Regions from separate parts of the Enterobacter sp. JBIWA008 genome, predicted to be linked through region 2. Evidence: predicted binding sites of a transcription regulator. Region 2 holds the regulator's gene; the other holds the start of a gene.
What was found. Region 2 encodes CRP, which controls carbon source genes, mostly activating them, when cyclic AMP is high. Its sites were predicted from a motif close to ATGTGANNNNNNTCACAT; they were not measured.
Positions count from the first base shown of each region.

Region 1: the regulator CRP is predicted to act here: its motif matches at 2,075-2,092, upstream of KGP24_RS16325 (YfcZ/YiiS family protein).

Region 1 is NZ_CP074149.1:3,405,953-3,409,373, forward strand. Features, by position in the region: gene fadJ (fatty acid oxidation complex subunit alpha FadJ) at 1-137, opposite strand, end outside; gene fadI (acetyl-CoA C-acyltransferase FadI) at 137-1,447, opposite strand; gene KGP24_RS16325 (YfcZ/YiiS family protein) at 1,685-1,969, opposite strand; gene fadL (long-chain fatty acid transporter FadL) at 2,342-3,421, shown strand, end outside.
Region 2 is NZ_CP074149.1:4,431,557-4,434,977, reverse strand. Features, by position in the region: gene KGP24_RS21610 (YccS/YhfK family putative transporter) at 1-1,035, opposite strand, end outside; gene crp (cAMP-activated global transcriptional regulator CRP) at 1,093-1,725, opposite strand; gene KGP24_RS21600 (OsmC family protein) at 2,109-2,441, shown strand; gene KGP24_RS21595 (phosphoribulokinase) at 2,508-3,377, opposite strand; gene KGP24_RS21590 (YheU family protein) at 3,408-3,421, opposite strand, start outside.

The DNA of each region.
Region 1 (3,421 bases), 1.0 Mb from region 2:
ATCTGCTTTAGCATCGCGCGCACCTGAACACCAAATTCGGCCTTCAGGGTATTCATCTTTTCATCAGGCACATCAATAGTGATAACGGCCACGTTATCGAGGCGAACCGTCAGATTAAATGCAGATGGCATATCCATTATTCAGCCTCCAGAACCATTGCTGCGCCAAGGCCACCCGCCGCACAGGCGGTTACAAGGCCAAACCCGCCGCCACGGCGACGGAGTTCATGTAATGTTTGCGTGATCATCCTCGCCCCTGTGGCGGCAAACGGATGACCGTAGGCGATAGAGCCGCCCAGCACGTTGAATTTACTCTGATCCACTTCGCCTGTGGCGTGGGCGCGGCCCAGAACATCCCGCGCGAAACGCTCGCTTGCCAGCAGCTGAACGTTTGCCAGGGTTTGCGCGGCAAACGCTTCGTGCATATCAATGAGGGTTAAATCAGCCAACGTCAGCCCCGCGCGCTCCAGCGCCAGCGGCGTGGACCACGCGGGACCTAACAGCATGTCCTGCCAGACATCAATGGCGGTGAAGGCATAGCTGCGTAAATAGCCCAGGGGAGTGATGCCCAGCTCCTTCGCGCGAGATTCGGTCATCAGGATCACGGCGGCGGCGCCATCGGTCAGCGGCGTACTGTTCGCCGCCGTCACCGTGCCATGCTTGCGGTCAAACGCAGGGCGCAGCTTTGCGTAATCCGCCAGCGTCGAGGTGCCGCGAATATTGTTATCTTCCGCGAGCGGTTCACGGTAAGGCGGGATATAAGCCGTCATGACCTCGTCGGCCAGCTTGCCTTCCGACCAGGCTTTTGCCGCAAGCTGATGTGAACGATGCGCCAGGGCATCCTGCTGTTCGCGGGTGATGCCGTAGGTTTTTGCCATCTGCTCGGCGGTATCGCCCATGCGCAGGCCGGTGGAGTACTCCGCGACGGCAGGTGGCACGGGCATGAGGTCGCGCAGGCGTAAACGCGAGAAGAGCTTGAGTTTCTGACCCATCGTTCGGGCTTTATTGGCATCCACCAGGATGCGCGCCAGCTTTTTACTGACCCCAATCGGCAGCACTGAAGAGGAGTCCGCCCCACCCGCAATCCCGGCGCGAATCGTGCCCGCCATCAGGCTTTCGGCGACGTTAGCCACGGCCTGGAAACTGGTTGCGCAGGCGCGGCTGACGCTGTAGGCATCGGTATGTACGTTCATCCCGGTACCGAGTACGATTTCACGCGCAATATTGGGGGCTTCAGGCATCTGCACAACCTGGCCGAATACCAGCTGCTCGATGACCTCAGGCGGAATTTCGCTGCGAGCCAGCATCTCCCCCACTACCATTTTCCCCAGGTCGACGGCCGGTATGCCATGAAACGCCGTTGCCTGACGCGCAAATGGCGTGCGCAATCCACTGACTATGGCAATGCGATCGCCCTGACGGGTAATAAGCGGTAATGCCTGACTCATAACACTCCCCTGTAAAAAATTTTCGCAAACATAAAGTGGTCTGACCTGATAATAGTCTTAACCATTTTTTTACATTCAGCCAATCGGGGAAACGAAAAAATGCGAGCTAAAACACAGAGAAGAAAAAGAAAATGCCGGCGTGATAAAAGCAAAACGGTAACCCTGAGGTTACCGTTTTTGATGTTTGCACCTTCTCCCGTGGGAGAAGGTTGGGATGAGGGCACCAGGCCGCAGGAATTAACGCAGGCCCAGCTGGAAAATCAGCGTTTCTGCTTCGCAGGCGAAGACAAAGTCGATGTCCAGCTTCACGCCGCCTTCCACTTCGGTAAAGGTAGACTTGATTTCACACGGATCGGATTCAACGTCACGCGCACGCTTGCTCAGCGCGGTCAGGGTCTCTTCCGCTTCGGCACGGTTGGTGAATACACGGCTGTAAGAGGCGGTGCAATCGGTGTTGTCCATGATGGTCCCAACATCCATACAGCAGCAAACCGGGGTTTCATCAGCACTGCATTTACTCATAGCTCAATTTCCTCTGTATTCGCGCAGCGCGCGAGATAGACACGATGCTGATATTTTACGCCCCGACGCGGGCTCCCTCCAGCCGTTAATGGCGCAAAAGGGGATAAGTGACCAATATCACACTAAAAAATGATCTAAAACAAAAATCCCCCTTTTGGGTGAATCGTGATGGTCACAATTTTGCCAACCAGATCTCGTTTCAAGAAACATGTTTGAAAATATTAATAAACAAACTTGCAACATTCAGGCTGGTCAGACCTATACTCTGGCCACTGGTCTGATTTGTCTGTCATACCTCAGACCCTACACTTCGCGCTCCTGTTACGGTATGTAACAATTATTGAATAAAAATAACTCAATGAGGTTATGGTCATGAGCCAGAAAACCCTGTTCAACAAGACTGCGCTGGCAGTCGCAGTGGCACTCGTCTCCACTTCCGCCTGGTCAGCGGGCTTTCAGTTAAACGAATTTTCTTCCTCTGGCCTTGGCCGTGCGTATTCCGGGGAAGGCGCTATTGCTGATGATGCGGGTAACGCGAGTCGTAACCCCGCGTTGATCATGATGTTTGATCGTCCGACATTCTCTGCCGGTGCAATTTTTGTCGATCCAGGTGTCGATATCTCGGGCCGTTCTCCGACAGGTGCCGATCTGAAATCGGATAACATTGCCCCAACGGCATGGGTTCCAAACATGCACTTCGTGGCGCCGATTAACGACCAGTTCGGCTGGGGCGCATCCGTGACCTCTAATTACGGTTTAGCAACCGAGTTCAATAACGACTATGCAGCTGGAGCGTTTGGCGGTAAAACCGACCTGGAAACCCTGAATCTGAACCTGAGCGGTGCTTACCGTCTGGATAATCACTGGAGTTTCGGCGTTGGCTTTGACGCTGTGTATGCAAAAGCCAAGATCGAACGTTACGCGGGCGACCTGGGCAAAGTCGTCGCTGGCTCAGGCGCACTTCCACCAGCCCTGGCACAGCGTGTGGCTGGTATCCCAGCAGATACTCAGATCGCTTATCTGAAGGGCGATGAGTGGGGCTTTGGCTGGAACGCCGGTATCCTTTATGAACTCGATAAAAACAACCGTTACGGCTTAACCTACCGTTCAGAAGTAAAAATCGATTTTGATGGAGATTACAAAAGCAGCCTCCCTTCTGCTTATAACCAGATCCTCGGCAACTTCGGTCTGCCAATGGGAACCAATGGCCAAACCACTGGCGGCTCTCTGAGCCTGCACTTACCAGAAATGTGGGAATTGTCAGGTTATAACAAAGTGGCGCCACAGTGGGCAGTTCACTATAGCCTGACCTACACCAGCTGGAGTCAGTTCCAGGAGCTGAAGGCGACCAATAGCAACGGCGACACGCTCTTCTATAAAGATGAGAGCTTCCGCGATGCTTACCGCATCGCGCTGGGGACAACCTACTATATGGATGACAACTGGACATTC
Region 2 (3,421 bases):
TTTCTGCTTATCCGCCATCAGGTCGCGGGGATAAAGCGGGCGTTGCGTGCGCAGCACGCGAGCGATGCGGCTGAAGTGCCAGGCGGCAAAATGGCCGACCGGGTTATCCGGATGCTGACGGGCGATTTTCTCCAGCGCGCCCAGCTGCTTATCCATGTTAAAGCGCGTCGGGTAGCGGTGATAGAGAATATCATCGGCCAGCACGCGCAGGCGTGCGGACACGGTCTGGGCGTTCCAGCGGATCACCGCTTCGGCATGGCTGCGCTCGACCAGCTTTTGCACCTCCTGCGGGTGGTGCAGGCTAACGGAGATATGCTCCTGCAGATCCAGCCCGACCTGGAAGGTGCGCAGCAGCCGTTTGTACTCGTGGTTCTTGTTGGCGGCAAGCATATGCAGCTGTTGATAGCACTGGCTTATCAGATCCACCACCTTCTGCTGGCGCGTCAGCAGGGGCGGTAAGGATTTTTCCGGATCGGTATGCTGGGTGAGCAGGGTGTATTTGGCCTCGCAGTAATCCGCAAGCTGCACATAGAGCAGGCTCAGGGATTCACGCAGCGGCTGTTCGCGCCACAGCCAGAACCAGAACCAGTTGAACAGCCCGTACCACAGTGTCCCCAGGGCGTAGATCAGCAGCGGCTCCCACACCGGCATGTTCCCGGCGAGGCTCAACGTGAAGATGGCCGCAATCAGCGAAGCGGGAAGCAGGCGGGCGTGCAGCGAACTGATTTCTGCCGTGACGCCGAGGGTCATTGCCAGCACGGTCAGGATCAGCGGCAGCGGGATATCCCGGGCCAGTAAAAGCTGTACGGCGAGGCTGCAGCCGGCAAACAGGCAGCCACCGATAATCAGTCGTTTGAAAAAGCGCTTATGCGGCGTGTCCAGACCGGCGATGTTGCAGCAGGCGGGCACGAGGGAAAACAGCAGGCCTTGCTGAAGATGTCCGAGGATCAGGCCTATGGCCACAGGAAGACACAACACCAGCGTTTGTCGCAGTGCGTAGTTAACTTCCGGGTGATAGATCAGCCTGCGCCACATGGGGAGTAGAGACAAAAACGGCGTGACACCTTGCGATGGCACGCCGTTTAAGCGGAATTAACGCGTTCCGTAGACCACGATGGTTTTACCGTGGGCGGAGATCAGGTTTTGATCTTCCAGCATTTTCAGGATACGGCCCACTGTTTCGCGGGAGCAACCGACGATCTGACCAATTTCCTGACGGGTAATTTTAATTTGCATGCCGTCCGGGTGGGTCATTGCGTCTGGCTGTTTCGCCAGGTTCAGCAGGGTTTGTGCGATGCGGCCAGTCACGTCCAGGAAGGCGAGGTTGCCCACTTTCTCTGAGGTGACCTGGAGACGGCGCGCCATCTGGGAAGAAAGACGCATCAGGATATCAGGGTTAACCTGAATCAGCTGACGGAACTTCTTGTAAGAAATTTCAGCCACTTCACATGCTGTCTTTGCTCGAACCCAGGCGCTACGTTCCTGGCCTTCTTCAAACAGGCCCAGTTCACCGATGAAATCGCCCTGGTTCAGATAAGAAAGGATCATCTCTTTCCCTTCTTCATCTTTGATCAGCACTGCCACCGAGCCTTTAACGATGTAATACAACGTTTCCGCTTTTTCACCCTGGTGAATCAGCGTGCTCTTTGATGGGTACTTATGAATGTGGCAATGAGACAAGAACCATTCGAGAGTCGGGTCTGTTTGCGGTTTGCCAAGCACCATGCGCTGTTATCCTCTGTTATAAGCTGTCACCAGAGTCATCAGATGCATCCGGACTCTGGGGTTGCAATCGAATTCTTACCCATACCCTGGGAAGTCGGCTACCGTAACGTTTCGCAGCCAGTAAAGTTTGATGTCCTCTGCATACATGTGTAACGTCAATGTATTACTGTAGCATCCAGAGTGTTTTAGCATAGCTTTCGCCGCGTGTCTCCTGGTGTCTCGCTTCAGCATGATGCAGGTCGCCTTCCATTGCGAGAAATGTAACGCACGCGTAATCTGTCACCAAAAATGCAACGTTGGAGTTTAAGAATATGCAAGCGCGCGTGAAATGGGTTGAAGGTTTAACGTTCCTGGGCTAGTCCGCGTCAGGACACCAGATTTTGATGGACGGCAACTCCGGCGATAAAGCGCCAAGCCCAATGGAAATGGTGCTGATGGCGGCAGGTGGATGCAGCGCCATTGACGTGGTGTCGATTCTGCAAAAAGGTCGTCATGACGTGACGGATTGTGAGGTCAAACTCACGTCAGAGCGTCGCGAAGAGGCGCCACGCCTGTTCACCCATATTAACCTGCACTTTGTGGTCACCGGTAAAGAGCTGAAAGACGCGGCGGTCTCGCGTGCGGTGGACCTGTCTGCGGAGAAGTACTGCTCTGTGGCGTTAATGCTGGAGAAAGCGGTAAAAATCACGCATTCGTATGAAGTGATCGAGGGCTAATTAATGGGGCATCGTGCGTGTTGATGCCCTCACTCTAACCCTCTCCCACTGGGAGAGGGAACATGTTCACGCTATCTGCTTCCCTTCCATCAGTCGCTCCACCAGCGGCGTCATGATGAGCTCCATCGCCAGCCCCATTTTACCGCCCGGCACCACTAACGTATTCATGTGCGAAATAAACGAGCCCTGCAGCATGGCCAGCAGCCAGGGGTAATCAATACCGTCGAGGTTGCGGAAATGGATCACCACAAAGCTCTCATCCAGCGACGGGATGCTTTTGGCGGCAAACGGGTTGGAGGTGTCCACCGTCGGCACGCGCTGGAAGTTGATATGGGTGCGGGAGAACTGCGGCGTCAGGAAGTTAATGTAATCCTCCATGGAGCGCACCACTGAGTCCATCACCGCCTCTCGCGAATGGCCGCGCTCGCTCATGTCGCGCGTCAGCTTCTGGATCCACTCCAGGTTAACGATAGGAACCACGCCGACCAGCAGATCCACGTGACGCGCCACGTCGTGTTGAGGGGTGACCACGCCACCGTGCAATCCTTCGTAAAAAAGGACGTCGGTGGGTTCCGGCAGCGGCTGCCACGGGGTAAAGGTGCCCGGCACCTGATTCCAGGGTACGGCTTCGTCATAGGTATGCAGATACTTGCGGGACTGCCCTTTGCCGCTCTGACCGTACTCTATAAAGGTTTGTTCCAGCAGGCCGAAGTCATTGGCTTCCGGGCCGAAGTAGCTGATGTGTTTACCCAGATCGCGCGCCTTACGGATGGCCATGTCCATCTCCGGACGCGTGTAGCGGTGAAAACTGTCGCCTTCGACCTCCGCCGCACGGAGATTCAGCTGGGCGAAAATCTTGCGAAATGCGAGGCTGGTGGTGGTGGTTCCCGCACCACTCGACCCCGTAACGGCAATAACCGGATGTCTGGCAGACATAGCAACTCCCTGACTGAAAAGGGTGGAAGATCAGCCGTGAAACG